One region of the Rhizobium sp. BK377 genome, then DNA from elsewhere that is predicted to be linked to it. Evidence: predicted binding sites of a transcription regulator. Region 1 holds the regulator's gene; each other region holds the start of a gene.

Region 1 (3,959 bases):
AAGCTTCCAGATGTCTTTCGCCGCGACGCTTGCCCTGGTTGCCGGCTACGATCTCTGGAAGGGGCGCCCGATGCGGGAGAATGCCTTTGCCAAGCTGCCGATCATGAAACCCTTCTTCGTCGTCGGCGGATTCTTCGGGGGCGTCTTCCTGACGTCGTTGATCGGTGGTTTCTCGACGGCACTGTTTTCGATCGAGCATTTCCACCGCCTGACTGCCTATGGCCTGCCGGCAAATCTCGCGGCTATGCCGGTTATTTCCTTCATCGTCATGCCGGCCGGGATGCTGGCGATGCTGCTGATGCCTTTTGGCCTTGATGGTCCGGTATGGCAGGTTGCAGGCTTCGGGCTTGATCTGGTGATAAAAATCGCAACGACGGTATCGGGCTGGGGTGGCAATATTGATGTGGGCCGCTTGCCCGGTTGGTACTTCCCGGCAGCCGTCTTCGGCTTTCTGCTGCTGACCCTGCTCAGAACCCGTCTGCAGCACATGGGAACCGCAATTGTGGCGGTCTCAACGCTTGCTGTAGTGCTGCTTCCGTCACAAGCGATGCCCGACATCGCCATTTCCGAAGATGGCGGCCTAGTCGCTATAATCGACGGACAGGCGATGGCTTCGAACCGTGAAAAGCCGCCCGCCTTCATCTTCGAACAATGGCAGAGGGCACTTGCGATCGAAGAGCATCAGAAGCCGGTTATGCTCCAAGTTGCCAAGGCGCCACCCACTGCGCCAGACGGCAAAAGGCTGCAGCTCTCGCCAGAACAACAGGATGAAGCGAGAGAGGCGATGAAACAGTCAGTTGCCACCGGTCGCCCTTCACGCTTCTCCTGCCTGAAGAGCGCCTGGTGCACCGCCTTGCTCGGCAATGGAAAGAAACTGACCGTCATCGACAATGCTGCCTATCTCGGGCCCGCCTGTGATACGGCTGATATTGTCGTGACCGCTGTTCGATTGCGCTTCGACCGTTGCCGTTCCGGCGCGCTGCTCTTTACCGGCGAAACGCTGCGCAAGACGGGTTCTGTTGAACTTCGATTCACCGATAAAGGAGCGGAGGTCGCAATCGCATTCGACACATTGCGGCGCCCTTGGATGCGCCACCGCGCCTATGACTGGCGCAGCAACACATTCGCAGACGCCAGCCTGTCGCCGGTCAGTGATAGCGGCGAATGAGGCCGACGAGCTTGCCCTGGACCTTGACACGGTCCGGTGGAAAAATGCGGGTCTCGTAAGCAGGGTTTGCTGCCTCGAGCGCAATCGATGCGCCCTTGCGGCGGAAGCGCTTGAGCGTGGCTTCCTCGTCATCGACCAGCGCGACGACGATATCGCCCGGATTGGCGGTGCTGCCATTGCGGATAATAACCGTGTCGCCATCGAAAATCCCGGCTTCGATCATCGAGTCGCCGCGAACTTCGAGGGCATAATGCTCGCCTGAACCCAGCATATCGGCGGGAACGGTGATGTCATGCGTATTGTTCTGGATTGCCGAGATCGGAACACCGGCAGCGATGCGGCCCATGACGGGAACGGAGACCGCATTGCTGTTATCGGCCGCGGGTGCGGGCTTTGCCGAGGCAGGAGGTGCCACCGGCTGGGGTTTGCCAAGACTGCCCTCGATGACGCTCGGCGAAAAGCCGCGCCGCTGCTGCAGGCTTGGGTTATAGGCTTCCGGCAATTTGATGACTTCGAGCGCACGAGCCCGGTTCGGAAGCCGGCGAATGAAACCGCGTTCCTCGAGCGCCGTGATCAGCCGATGGATACCGGATTTTGAGGCCAGATCCAGAGCGTCCTTCATTTCGTCGAAAGACGGCGGAACGCCTGACTCCTTCATCCTTTCGTGAATGAAAAGAAGGAGTTCCTGTTGTTTGCGCGTAAGCATGGCGTCTAACCCCATCTTGAAACAAATCCAGAACGGACACTATATGTTCCATATGTGTTCTGCAAGTAGCTAAATTTTCGTAAAACTTCTGTTCATTCTGTCGAGAATTTTATTTTTCTTGGCCCCCAAGCCTTCCCGGCCTTGTCTCATGGCGCTTGCTGAAGCACATCTCCTTGTAGTTGCTGGAGGGAACTGATGAGCCAAGAAACGCTTCCGATCGATCATCTCGTTTTGCCGGTTACCGATATTGATCTTGCGCGCGAAAGGCTGGGCAAGCTTGGCTTTACCGTCGCGCCCGATGCCCGACATCCCTTTGGCACGGAAAATGCCTGCGTTTTCTTCGCCGATAAAACCTATATCGAGCCGTTGGGTGTGGCGAGTGTGGAGGAAAGCGAGGAGACGGCGCGTGAGGGGAATGTTTTTACTGCCCGCAACCAGGCTTTCCGCTTCCGCTGCGGCGGCGAGGGACTGTCCGCCATCGCCTTCGCGACAGCGGATGCGAGGCATGAACATGCTCGGTTCGCGAGGGACGGCATAAGTGCAGGTTCTGTGCTGCAGTTCGAACGTCCTGTGAAAATGCCTGATGGTACCGAAAGCGTTGCCGGCTTTCGGCTCGCTTTTGCCGGCGATCTCCGGGCGCCGGATTTCTTTCTCTTCGCTGTCGAGCGCGTCAACCCGCTTCCTGCCGACCGCAGCGCGCTGGAGACTCATGCCAACGGCGTGACAAACATTGCCGAGATTGTTCTCACCGCGCAGGAGCCGGCAGCCTTCAGCGAGTTCGTTCGCACGGCCGCAAAAGCTGCCTCTGCGGAGGAAACGAGTTTCGGGCTGGACGTCCCTACCGGAAAAGCGAAAATCAGCCTGATGACCCCTGAGGGGCTGGAGGCCTACTACGATCTGGTGATACCGGATACCGATCGCGGCCTGCGCGGCCGGGCCGTCCTCTTTGCCGTCGGCGATCTGGCCGTGACAGAAGCGCATTTGGCTGCTAACGGGGTGACCTATACACGCAAGGGCAACCGTATTCTGGTGAAGCCCACGCCCGGACAGGGCGTGCTCTTCGCCTTCGAGGAAACATCATGAGCTCCACTACCAATGCAGAGGTCCGGATCGGCGAAGGCGCTGGCCAGGTTCTGTTTTCCAATTCCGCCAAGCTTTCGCTCATCGCAGGCCCGTGCCAGATGGAAAGCCGCGAGCATGCTTTCATGGTTGGTGGCACGCTGAAGGAGTTGTGCGCCAAGCTCGACATCGGCCTCGTCTACAAGACCTCCTATGACAAGGCGAACCGTACCTCTATTTCCGCCAAGCGCGGTATCGGCTTGGAAAAGGCAATGGAAGTTTTTGCCGATCTCAAGAAGGAGTTCGGCTTTCCCGTCCTGACGGACGTTCACACGGCAGAACAATGCGCTGTTGTCGCCGAAACCGTCGATGTACTACAGATTCCAGCCTTCCTCTGCCGCCAGACGGATCTTCTGGTTGCCGCGGCCAAGACGGGTCGTGCCGTCAATGTCAAGAAGGGCCAGTTCCTCGCCCCCTGGGACATGAAGAACGTGCTGGGCAAGCTGAATGCTAGCGGCAATCCGAATGTATTGCTCTGCGAGCGAGGCGTTTCCTTCGGCTACAATACTCTGGTGTCCGATATGCGCTCCCTGCCGATCATGGCGGGGATGGGCGCTCCTGTGATCTTTGATGCCACCCATTCCGTTGCTCAGCCGGGTGGGCAGGGCGATTCCTCCGGTGGCCAGCGCGAATTCGTCGAAACGCTGGCGCGCGCGGCAGTCGCCGCCGGTGTCGCGGGTATTTTCATCGAAACCCATGAGGATCCGGACAACGCTCCTTCCGATGGCCCGAACATGGTCTATCTCAAGGAGATGCCACGGCTTTTGGAAAAGCTTCTCGCCTTCGACGCGGTCGCCAAGGGCTGACAGTCAACAGCCTGACATGATCGTGCTATAGCGACGATGGGACATGCACTTCGGAGGCGCCGCAAAGTGCCATTGTAATTTGCGCACCTTTGATTAAGACGGTTTCAAACGATTTATCCATCCACCGAGCAGGAAAAAATCATGACTGCAATTACCGATA
Region 2 (3,959 bases), 1.1 Mb from region 1:
CCACGTAGAGCAGCCTGCGCTCTTCTTCGATTTCCGCAGTCGTGCCGACGGCGAGATCTGAAGGGATGCAGCCGTCGATGACGTTCAGCATGAAGACCTTGGTCCATTCCTGCCCCTTGGCCGAATGGATGGTCGAAAGGATGAGATAGTCCTCGTCGAGCAGCGGCACTCCTGCCTGGTCCGAGGTCGCATCCGGCGGATCGAGCGTAAGCTCCGTCAGAAAGCGCTCGCGCGAGGCATAGCCGCCAGCGATCTGTTCGAGCTGTATGAGATCGGCAAGCCTTGCGCTCGCATCTTCATGCAGTCGTTCCAGATGCGGCTCATACCATTGCCGCACCAGTTCGATCTCGGCAGGCCAGCCGGCCTTGCCGGTCTTCAGTTCCTGCATGGTGGAAACGAAGGATGTCCAGTCCTCGCCCGAGCGTGGCGGCGCGGGCATGGCGGCGAGAGCCATCACCGGGCTCGGGTCCTCGGCCATATGGTCCAGCACCTTCTGCGCCGTGGAAGGCCCAATACCCGGCAAGATCTGCATCAGCCGGAAACCCGCCACCCGGTCGCGCGGGTTCTGGGCGAAGCGAAGCGCTGCCAACATGTCCTTCACATGCGCGCTGTCGAGGAATTTGAGCCCACCAAACTTCACGAAGGGAATGTTGCGGCGCGTCAGTTCGACTTCCAGCGGGCCGCTGTGATGTGAGGCGCGGAAGAGCACGGCCTGGCTCTTCAGCTTCACGCCCTCCTCGCGATTGTCGAGGATCTTGTCGGCCACATAGCGCGCCTGATCGTTTTCGTCGCGCACCGTCACCAGCCGCGGCCGCTCCGGCGATTCCCGCTCCGTCCAGAGGTTCTTGGTGAAACGCTCGGAGGCAAGATCGATGACTGCGTTGGCGGCGGCAAGGATCGGCTGCGTCGAGCGGTAGTTACGGTCGAGCGTGACGATATTGGCAGCCGGACTGAAAGAGGCCGGAAAATCAAGGATATTGCGCACCGTCGCCGCGCGGAACGAATAGATCGACTGCGCGTCGTCGCCGACGACGGTCAGGCCTTGGCCGGTCGGTTTCAAAGCAAGCAGGATCGAAGACTGCAGCTTGTTGGTGTCCTGATACTCGTCAACAAGGACATGGTCGAAGCGGCTGCCGATATCCTCGGCAATCATGGGCTCGGCCACCATCTGCGCCCAGTAGAGCAGCAGGTCATCGTAATCGAGCACATTCTGGCTCTGTTTCGACTCGACATAACAGGCGAAAAGCTCGCGAAGCTGGTTTTCCCAGGTGGAGCACCAGGGAAAGGCGTCACGAAGCACCAAGGGCAGCTCGGTTTCGGAGTTCACCGCCCGCGAATAGATCGCAAGGCAGGTGCCCTTCGTCGGAAACCGGCTTTCGGTCCTGGAGAAGCCGAGATCGTGGCGCACGAGGTTCATCAGATCGGCGCTGTCTTCCCGGTCATGGATGGAAAAGGCCGGGTCTATGCCGATCTGTTCGGCATAGTCGCGCAAGAGCCGCGCGCCGATACCGTGGAAAGTGCCGCTCCAGGCGAGCGCATCGGCCATGATGCCGGAATTCTTTCCGAGCACCTCGCCGCAGATACGCTCGACGCGCCGGCCCATTTCGGCTGCAGCCCGGCGGGAAAAGGTCATCAGCAGGATACGACGCGGATCGGCGCCCTTGAGGATGAGATGCGCGACGCGATGGGCAAGCGTATTCGTCTTGCCGGAGCCGGCGCCGGCGATGACCAGCAGCGGCCCGGCCACATGGCTGCCGTCTGTGAGTGTGCCGTGCTCCACGGCCATGCGCTGCTGGGGATTGAGTCTTTCGAGATACATCCAGCCGTCCGGTTGGGCTTCGCGGGAGAATCAGCGCCTGCGAATAAAATCAGATGTTCCTTGGATGTTCTCGATTGGCGCCGCTGTCAAGCACGCGCGGGTTGCCATGCACTATTGCGGGAAGTCCGGCACGATCTCGCGCCGCACCAGCTTCAGGCTGCGGTCGGGCTGGAGAATATAGGTTTCGTAGACGCGCTGACCCTGCTGATCGTAGAAATCATTGTGGACGGCGCTGCCGATCGGCGATTTCGTCAGCTTGGTGCCTGGTTGCCCGCCATAGGTGATGCTGCCGGGAATGGGCTCCAGCGCAGGCGCATCCGCGGCTGAACAGCCGGCCAGCAGAGGTGCGGCCAGAAGGATCGTGGCAAGAAGGGCAGACACCAGCGCTTTCATCACTATTTCCTCGGCGGCAATTGCCTGGGGCTTCTGCCGATGGCTCCGGCGGGGACGTGAGTGTCCGAGCACCGCCATCGCGGCGACTATGCATCCGGCCGGCTGCGGAGGGCAACAAACGTCGTCCTCTTGCGTTAGGTTCCTGTCAGCCAACGTCAAGAACGGTCATGGTGATGCGGTTTTACGGCTCTGCAATTCACGAGGAAGCCTGGATGCAGGACCACAACGCTGCCGCCAAGCGCGCGTCCACGGAAAGCGCCCTGCATGCCGCAGCCGATCTCGATGCGGCCGAAATCATCGTCTCCACCATCGGCCCCTGCGTCATTCTCGAAGGTTTCGTACGCCAATGGGGCGACAGCGAGCGGGCCTTGGCAATCGCCGAGGACGTTGTCGGAAGCGGCAACGTGCATTGCCGTCTGCTGGTGAGATAAATCGCCATCTGCCCCGGAGTCACTTCCAAGGAACCAACTCGCCGTCTCGCGTGTTGAAAAGCTGGTTTCAATGCAGGAGATAATAATGCAAACGCTTATCCGTCTGTGGGCCGCGGTCCTTCTTCTTGGGTGTGGCGCTTTTGCCGGCTCCGCCTATGCCTCGCTCGAAACCGACATCAATTATTCGGCCTTGCCGAAAGACGAAACTGCGCTGAATGAATATACCAGCGCCACCATCTGCAAGCGTATTGAACCGCATTACCTGCCGTCCTTCATCCGTGCCGCAGATGGCACAATCATCGGCGTGGGATATATTCAGGTCATAGAGGAGAATACTTCGAATTGTTGATCAAATATTCCGACGTTTTTTTGAGGGGGCTCGTCTGCAGTCTCCCGCAGAGGGTGACGAGCCTCTAACCATCATCATGACGGCTGGCCTCGTTCTATTGATGAACAGATGAATGGCGCAATGTTTTTCGAGACAAAGCCCTGCGCCAGCTCCGTGCCGGGTTAAGTGAAAATTAAGCATTGCTTCGTTTCGGAACAGGTCGGACTTTTTAGGTCCGATATCGCCGCTGAAAGCTTAATGCACTTTAAGCTTTGCTTCCTCCGCCGCCGCCATAAACTCCGCGCGGGCCTCTTCGACGGTCTTTCTTCCATCGAGTGCGGCGCGGCAGGCGCTGCGTGCCTTCAGATATTTCAATCCGCGCACGGCAGGCCAATGTTCGGCAAGGCATGCCAGAGCATCGAATGGTCCGTTAACCGTGCGCGCTCCCGCTCCTTCGAAACCTACCTTGATCGGACTATTCCATCGTTCAGTCGCCATCGACGCTCCTCCAGCATGTCCCGATAGAAACATTGAATGACGCCTTCGGGTTCCTCCGCAAAGGCTTCAGAATGCTAATATTCTAGCGAGATTTTTGCCGGCAGCAATGGCGCCGATTGGCGCGGTGTATAATGCTAAAGGAGAAAACTGCCGGTGGGATTGAACCACCGACCTCACCCTTGCCAAGGGTAGATGTGGGTTTCCGCATCCATATGGCAACATTTGTCTTTCCACCAACGTGAAAATGCACTGCACGGATTTTGCCTGATTGGACTACGCCGACTTGATTACCTGCTCTGTCTTCTTCTTCGCCGAAATGAGGCGTCGCCACGCTCGGTATAAGGGGCTACGAGAGGCGCACGACAACGCTCAGGTCTACCGAATGTAACGCATCTCGTGCTTCTGCGGACGAACGCGCCGTTTCGACCTCAGTCGCGATCAAGGCGCAGGGCCTACGTAGCCCCTACGAGATCTAGATACTCAACGAACG
Region 3 (3,959 bases), 270 kb from region 1:
TCGGAATACGATGCCTCGATCATCTATATGCCACTCGAGGAATCGCAGCTTTATTTCAATGCCGACGGGCTGGTGCAGTCGATCGAACTCTTCGTCAACAACCCTGATGATATCGACAATCTGAGGCCCAAGGTGGAGGAGGCGGCCGGCCGGCAGATCGCCATCACCGACTGGCGCCAGCGCAACCAGACCTTCTTCTCCGCCCTGCAGGTCGAGCGCAATGTGATGTTCATGATCCTGACGCTGATCGTGCTCGTCGCTGCGCTTAACATCATCTCCGGTCTCATCATGCTGGTGAAAGACAAGGGCAGCGATATCGCGATCCTGCGTACCATGGGCGCAAGCTCCGGCGCCATCATGCGCATCTTCTTTATGACGGGGGCTGCGATCGGCATCGTCGGCACGATCGCCGGCGTGCTGCTCGGCGTGTTCGTCTGCATCAACATCGAATCCATCCGCCAGTTCTTCTCCTGGGTATCGGGCACAGTGCTTTTCGATCCGCAGCTCTATTTCCTGAGCCAGTTGCCGGCGGAAATGGATGTGAGCGAAACAGTTTCTGTCGTCATCATGGCGCTGACGCTCTCTTTCATCGCGACGATCTTCCCCGCCTGGCGCGCCTCCCGCCTCGACCCCGTCCAGGCCCTCCGTTACGAATAGGCCGGGACCAAGGTCATGCATGATCCAAGGCCAAATCCAAGGAATGCCGCATTCATGAAACGCAACGTCGTTCTCAAGCTTTCGGGCGTCGAGCGCCATTACGGACAGGGCGAAACGCTGCTGACCATCCTCAAGGGCGCGGATTTCTCGCTGACGAGCGGTGAGATGGTGGCGCTGGTTGCACCGTCAGGGACGGGCAAGTCGACGCTTTTGCATGTGGCGGGCCTGCTGGAGCATCCTGATGGCGGAGAAGTCACGGTCAACGGCCGCCCCTGTGATGGCCTCTCCGATGACAAGCGCACTGCCATCCGCCGCGGCGAGATCGGCTTTGTTTATCAGTTCCATCACCTGCTGCCGGAATTCTCGGCGCAGGAGAACATCATGATGCCGCAGCTCATCGCCGGCCTCTCATGGAAGGAAGCGAGCGAGCGGGCAAAGATGCTTCTGGATTATATGCGCATCGGCCACCGCGGTACGCATCGCCCAGGCGAGCTTTCCGGCGGTGAGCAGCAGCGCGTGGCCATTGCGCGCGCCGTTGCCAATGCGCCGAGCCTGCTTCTGGCGGACGAGCCGACCGGCAATCTCGACCCGGAAACCGCGAGCTATGTCTTCGACGCTCTGGAGGCTCTGGTGCGTCAGTCCGGCCTTGCCGCGCTGATCGCCACACACAACCACGAGCTTGCCCGGCGCATGGACCGGCGCGTCACGATCTCCGACGGCAAGGTCGTGGATTTCTGATCATCAGGGGATAATCAGCCCGCCGCGATAATCGAGCTCATAGGCCTTTTGACCATCGACAAGGATGAATTCGTGGCCACGGAAATGCGTGCAGTCGCCTTCGCTCGCATCGACATAGCGCCCCAGCGAATGATCGAAGACCATGCCGCCGAGGAAGCGGCCCTGCTTGTAGAGCTGTGACAGCGCGGCGCTAATGATCGCGCCGGCGACAGTTCCGTCGATGATATCGGGCTCGATGATCCGCCCGAAATAGTTCATCACCCAGACCGGTTTTTCCTCCAGCCACACGACTTCCTGACCGGCAAAATCCGTACCGCCGAAATAGCTGTCCAGATAGCGCCAGATGCCGCGCTTGTAGCTAAGGTCATGGGCGCCGATCCGATAGGAAGGCTGGGCCTTGGCGCCGGCAACATATGTCCGCGATTTGGCTTCGACAATGAAGCTGTTGAGTTCCAGAACGTTCATAGTCCCTCTGCTCCGATGTTAACCATGTCCCGCAGAAGCGGGGTGGAATCCTGTTGACAACGGAACATACATCGAACAAACTAAAAACATAAGAGCAAAGGAGAGCCAGATGACTGACATGATCCGTGATATCGCAGCATTCACCTCCATCGCAATGTTCGTTGCCAGCTTCTCGCTGATCGTGATGGCAATGTAAGAATTCAGGGGATCGCATGGCAGCCATGCGGTCCCGAAGTAGGACTTTTTCTGGACAGAATCGCCTTCGATGCCGACAATGCGCATTCTTCATTGATGCAGTTGGAAGGGCACGTCATGGCGGATGCGGAACAGGGTGCGATCGGCGGAAAGCCAGGCTTCGTGCATCTGAGGGTTCATTCCGCCTATTCCCTGCTTGAAGGCGCATTGCCTCTCAAAAAGATCCTCTACAAGGCAGCGAGCGACAATCAGCCAGCCATTGCCATCACCGATACCAACAATCTCTTCGTCGCCCTGGAGTTTTCCCAGAAAGCGATGGATGACGGGCTCCAGCCAATCATCGGCTGCCAGGTATCGATCGATATGGAAGACGGCCTCGAAACCGAAAAGCGGGGAGGTCAGCAGGCGCTGGTCAAGCTACCTTCCATCGTACTTCTGTCCGCGACCGACGCAGGCTATGAGCGGCTGGTCGATCTTGTCAGCCGCGCCTATCTCGGCGGCGAGGGCAACTCGACAATTCACATCCGCGCCTCGTGGCTGGATGAGATCGGCACGGAAGGCCTGATAGCGTTGACGGGTGCCTCGACCGGGCCGATCGACATGCCGCTCAAGGACGGTCATGCCGCGCATGCGGAGACCCGGCTCCTGACGCTGAAGCGCATCTTCGGCGATCGGCTCTATGTGGAACTGCAGCGGCACGGCACCTACGACAAGCGCCACGAACAGAAGATTGTCGGCCTCGCCTATAAGCACGACCTGCCGCTGGTCGCGACCAATGAAGCCTTCTTCCCGACGCGTGACGATTATGATGCCCACGACGCGCTGATGGCGGTCGCTCACAACGCCATTGTTTCCGACGACAGCCGATTCCGTCTATCTCCGGATCACTACCTGAAGAGCCGCGCCGAAATGGAAAAGCTCTTCGCCGATCTCCCGGAGGCATTGGAAAACACCGTCGAGATCGCCCGGCGCTGCTCCTTCGTTCTGAAGACCCGCAAGCCGATCCTGCCGCGCTTCACTGGCGCCACGGACGATCCTGAAGAGGCCGAACGCGCCGAGGCGCTCGAACTCCGCCGCCAGGCACAGGAGGGGCTCGATATGCGTTTGGCCACGCTCGGCATGTCGGCAGGTTACGAGGAGAAGGATTACCGCGAGCGGCTGGAATTCGAGCTCAGCGTCATCGAGCGCATGAAGTTCCCCGGCTACTTCCTGATCGTTGCGGACTTCATCAAGTGGGCCAAGCAGAATGACATTCCCGTCGGTCCTGGCCGCGGTTCGGGTGCGGGTTCGCTGGTCGCCTATGCATTGACCATCACTGATGTCGATCCGCTGCGTTTTTCGCTGCTCTTCGAACGCTTCCTCAATCCGGAACGCGTCTCGATGCCGGACTTCGATATCGACTTCTGCCAGGACCGCCGTGAAGAGGTGATCCGTTACGTGCAGCGTAAATATGGGCGCGAGCAGGTGGCGCAGATCATTACTTTCGGTTCGCTCCAGGCGCGCGCCGCACTGCGCGACGTCGGCCGCGTCCTGGAAATGCCCTACGGTCAGGTCGACAAGATCTGCAAACTGGTGCCGAATAACCCGGCAAACCCGACGCCGCTTTCCAAGGCGATCGAGGAAGAGCCGAAGCTCCAGGAAGAGGCGGCCAAGGAGCCGGTCGTCGCCCGCCTTCTGGATATCGCCCAGAAGATCGAAGGCCTCTACCGCCACGCTTCGACTCACGCCGCCGGTATCGTGATCGGCGACCGCCCGCTGTCGAAGCTCGTGCCGATGTATCGCGATCCGCGTTCCGACATGCCGGTCACTCAGTTCAACATGAAGTGGGTTGAACAGGCCGGTCTCGTGAAGTTCGACTTCCTCGGCCTGAAGACGCTGACTGTGCTCAAGGTCGCCGTCGATTT
Region 4 (3,959 bases), 1.3 Mb from region 1:
GAAGAGCCGCAAACCGGATATCCGGATCGTGGCCGTCGAACCGGCGGATTCGCCCGTACTGTCAGGCGGTACGCCCGGCCCGCACAAGATCCAGGGCATCGGTGCAGGCTTCGCGCCGAAGATCCTCGATACCAGCATCTATGACGAGGTCGTCACCGTCAGCAATGACGATGCATTCCAGCAGGCACGGCTCGTCGCCAGGCTCGAAGGCGTGCCTGTCGGCATCTCCTCTGGTGCGGCGCTGACGGCGGCAATCGAGGTCGGCCGCCGTCCGGAAAATGCTGGCAAGAACATTGTCGTCATCATCCCGTCCTTTGCCGAGCGCTATCTTTCGACGACGTTGTTTGAAGGCCTCGGAAGCTGAAGGAAATTAGTGGGTAGCGAGTAGTGAGTAGTGACTGAGGCTGCTTTCGGTGCCTGCCGCAAATCGCTTTGGTTTGCCGATTATTGTGAGCCGCTACTCACTTATCACTGCTCACCAGTCACTCAACCTTATGCCGCTGCCGTTAGCCGCGCACCGGCAACGCGGTAGGAAATCGCCTCCGCGAGGTGAATACGTCCGACCATTTCATTGCCGTCGAGATCGGCAAGCGTGCGGGCGACCTTCAGGACGCGGTGGTAACCGCGCGCCGAAAACTTCATCTTGTCCGCGGCATCTCGCAACAACTGCAATCCCGCAGCATCCGGCTCGGCGAACTTCTCGATCATTGCCGTCGAGCATCCTGCATTGGTGGAAATGCCCACAGCGCCTGCAGCAGCATAACGTTCGCGCTGAATGTCGCGCGCACGCGCAACGCGCCGGGCAACATCGGCACTCGCTTCGGCGACCGTCGGCCGGATGAGGTCGGCGGCGGAAACGGCCGGCACGTCGATGCGGATATCGATGCGGTCCATCAGCGGGCCGGAAATGCGGGCTTGATAATCGGTCATGCAGCGCGGCCCTCGGGCACAGGTGTGGCCGGGCTCGCCCGCCATGCCACAGCGGCAGGGATTCATGGCGGCAATGAGCTGGATCCGCGCCGGATAGGAGACGCGGTGATTGGCGCGCGCGATGACGCATTCGCCGCTTTCCAGCGGCTGGCGCAAGGCGTCGAGCACCTGCGGTGCGAATTCCGGAAACTCGTCGAGGAAAAGCACGCCGTGATGGGCAAGCGAAGCCTCGCCTGGCCTGGCGCGCAGGCCGCCGCCGATGAGGGCGGCCATCGTCGCCGAATGGTGCGGCGTGCGGTAGGGCCTGCGGTCGGAAAGCTTGCCGCCGGAGAGCTGACCGGCGATGGAATGGATCATCGAGACTTCAAGCAATTCGGCGGCCGAGAGCGGCGGCAGGATGGATGGCAGTCTCGAAGCCAGCATCGACTTGCCGGAGCCCGGCGGCCCAACCATCAATAGGTTATGGCCGCCGGCGGCGGCCACTTCCAGCGCCCGCTTGGCGCTTTCCTGTCCCTTGATCTCGGCGAGATCGGGCAGATTGGCGGCGTTCGGGCGAATGGACGGTTCCGGGCGCGAAAGGATCTGTGTGCCGCGGAAATGATTGGCGAGTGCTATCAGGCTCCGCGGCGCCAGAATGTCGACGTCTGACCCGGCCCAGGCGGCCTCGGATCCGCTTTCGGCCGGACAGATCAGGCCTTTCCCACTCGCGTTGGCACCGATTGCCGCCGGCAGAGCGCCAGCGATTGCTGCAATCGTACCATCGAGATTGAGTTCGCCGACGACGACATAGTCGGACAAGGCATCCGCCGGGATGGCGCCGAGAGCTGCCATCAAGCCGAGCGCGATCGGAAGGTCGAAGTGACTGCCTTCTTTGGGAAGATCCGCGGGCGCAAGGTTGACGGTCACGCGCTTGGATGGCAGCGCCAGACCGGAAGCGTGCAGGGCGGCCTGCACCCGCTCTCGGCTTTCCGCAACCGCTTTATCCGGAAGCCCGACGATCTGGATCCCCATTTTCCCGGGAGCGACCATGACCTGGACCTCGACCGGAACACCTTCAATGCCCTGAAATGCAACCGTACTGACGCGCGCGACCATGCCCTGCCTCGTGACCCTGAACCCCAACCTATGAAGCCGGTCACAATCTGGCATGGAAGCCGGAATAAAACAAGAACGATAAGCGAACGAATTCAGCTATCCGCTGCAATCAAATTGCGGCGGGTTGTAATCCTGGAACGGAAGGGATCAAAGGCGGAACGACAAGAACAATTTTTGTGGTCTGTTCTTGGCTTTGCTTTAGCCGCGCTTGCGCTCGATCGCATCCCACAACAGGCTTGCGATATCGGCGCCGCCGAACTTCTTCACTTCGCGGATGCCGGTCGGCGAGGTCACGTTGATCTCGGTCATATAATCGCCGATCACGTCGATGCCGACGAGCAGGAAGCCGCGTTCGCGCAGAGCCGGGCCGATGCGCTCGCAGATTTCCTTTTCGCGTGCCGTCAGTTCGGTCGGCTCGGCACGACCGCCGACATGCATGTTGGAGCGGCTATCGTGTTCCGCCGGGACGCGATTTATGGCGCCGGCAAATTCACCGTCGACGAGGATGATGCGCTTGTCGCCCCTACGCACGTCAGGCAGGTACTGCTGAGCGATGAAAGGCTCGCGGAAGAGTTGGCCGAACATTTCGAGCAGCGAGGACAGGTTGCGATCGTCCTTGGTGGAATGGAAAACGCCGGCGCCGCCATTGCCGTAGAGCGGCTTCAGGATGATGTCGCCCATCTCGTCGCGGAATCGGCGGATCTCGCCCGGATCCTTGGTGATCAGCGTCTTCGGCATCAGGTCGGAAAATTCAGTGACGAAGATCTTTTCCGGAGAGTTGCGCACCCAGGCGGGATCATTGACGACGAGCGTCTTCGGATGGATGCGCTCCAGCAGATGCGTCGAGGTGATGTAGGACATGTCGAAAGGCGGGTCCTGGCGCAGCAGGACGACATCCATGGTCGACAGGTCGATGCGCTCAGGCGCTCCGAGTTCATAATGATCGCCCTTGACGTCGCGCAGTACCATCGGCTCGACGGTGGCATAGAGCTTGTCATCGCGCAAACTCAGGCGGTCGGGCGTGTAATGGAAGAGCTTGTAGCCACGCGCCTGCGCCTCAAGGCTCATGGCGAAGGTGGAATCGCCCGCTATATTGATGCCGGAGACATGGTCCATCTGGACCGCTACGTTCTTGATCTTGGCCATTTCCGTCCCTTGCGCTGATGCCGCCCAGATGTAGGTCGGTCAGGCATCAAACGCAACGGCAATCAATGGCTTCTGGCGCCTCCGCCGGCGCAATTTTCAGGCCGCTATGCCGGTGCCGCCACCGTTGCGCAAGAGGTTGCGCAGGCGATAGGCAATGGCGAGCGGCTTTGGGAAAGGCTTGCGCAGGAAGGCGACCTTGCGAACGTAATTGTCCACCCGCCAGTTCGCCCAGGTGCCGCCGGCAAAGAAAGCGACATCGCCCGTCTGCAGTGTGCGCTCCACGCCGTCTCCAGTGGTGACGTGCACCTCGCCTTCAAGGATCATGACCGTCTCGTCCCAACCGAAACGCCAGCGGAATTCGCCTGATGTGCAATCCCAGATCGCCGTCAGCGATGCCTCGTCATGGCCACGGGAATGTTCTGCCGTGCGCGCCTGCGGATTGCCGCTGATGATCCAGTCCGGATTGATCGGCGTTGATTTCAGGACCATGCCGTCGCTTGCCTGCGCAACGAAAGACCTGCCTGATGACTTCAACGTGGCGTAAGGCACGGACCGCGCAGCCATGGCGACGGCGGTTGCAAGCATCATCTTCAAGGCCATGACTTACCCCCAGTTTGCTACCCCTAGCTGAGCCGTGGATAACAGAAGAGTCGTAAAAGCCCGTTCAAGCAGACGCTAAAATTTTAACGAAAGCTTATTGGTCGCCGACGACTGCGTGGCACCACCACACCGCCGCAAGTGCGACGCGGCAAAATCCTAGAAAGCATCAGGGAAATGGCGAGGCAGCC

The links. Region 1 encodes LexA, which represses DNA repair genes until DNA is damaged. Its sites were predicted from a motif close to TGTTCNNNNTGTGTTCNG; they were not measured.
Region 2: FHT92_RS05950 (ATP-dependent helicase) is a predicted target of LexA. The motif match lies at 1,874-1,891, and genes of this name have one in related genera.
Region 3: FHT92_RS01835 (DUF5680 domain-containing protein) is a predicted target of LexA. The motif match lies at 1,921-1,938, and genes of this name have one in related genera.
Region 4: FHT92_RS07140 (YifB family Mg chelatase-like AAA ATPase) is a predicted target of LexA. The motif match lies at 2,086-2,103, and genes of this name have one in related genera.

Annotation. Positions count from the first base shown of each region.
Region 1 is NZ_JACIAC010000001.1:97,950-101,908, reverse strand. Features, by position in the region: gene FHT92_RS00470 (ComEC/Rec2 family competence protein) at 1-1,168, shown strand, start outside; gene lexA (transcriptional repressor LexA) at 1,149-1,874, opposite strand; gene FHT92_RS00460 (VOC family protein) at 2,070-2,957, shown strand; gene kdsA (3-deoxy-8-phosphooctulonate synthase) at 2,954-3,799, shown strand; gene eno (phosphopyruvate hydratase) at 3,941-3,959, shown strand, end outside.
Region 2 is NZ_JACIAC010000001.1:1,192,222-1,196,180, reverse strand. Features, by position in the region: gene FHT92_RS05950 (ATP-dependent helicase) at 1-1,819, opposite strand, end outside; gene FHT92_RS05945 (hypothetical protein) at 1,931-2,212, opposite strand; gene FHT92_RS05940 (BON domain-containing protein) at 2,380-2,643, shown strand; gene FHT92_RS05935 (hypothetical protein) at 2,729-2,992, shown strand; gene FHT92_RS05930 (DUF982 domain-containing protein) at 3,227-3,469, opposite strand; gene FHT92_RS05925 (hypothetical protein) at 3,922-3,959, opposite strand, start outside.
Region 3 is NZ_JACIAC010000001.1:363,417-367,375, reverse strand. Features, by position in the region: gene FHT92_RS01845 (lipoprotein-releasing ABC transporter permease subunit) at 1-657, shown strand, start outside; gene FHT92_RS01840 (ABC transporter ATP-binding protein) at 712-1,395, shown strand; gene FHT92_RS01835 (DUF5680 domain-containing protein) at 1,399-1,860, opposite strand; gene dnaE (DNA polymerase III subunit alpha) at 2,173-3,959, shown strand, end outside.
Region 4 is NZ_JACIAC010000001.1:1,443,652-1,447,610, forward strand. Features, by position in the region: gene cysK (cysteine synthase A) at 1-364, shown strand, start outside; gene FHT92_RS07140 (YifB family Mg chelatase-like AAA ATPase) at 493-2,025, opposite strand; gene gshB (glutathione synthase) at 2,224-3,171, opposite strand; gene FHT92_RS07150 (cupin domain-containing protein) at 3,268-3,771, opposite strand; gene FHT92_RS07155 (YraN family protein) at 3,928-3,959, opposite strand, start outside.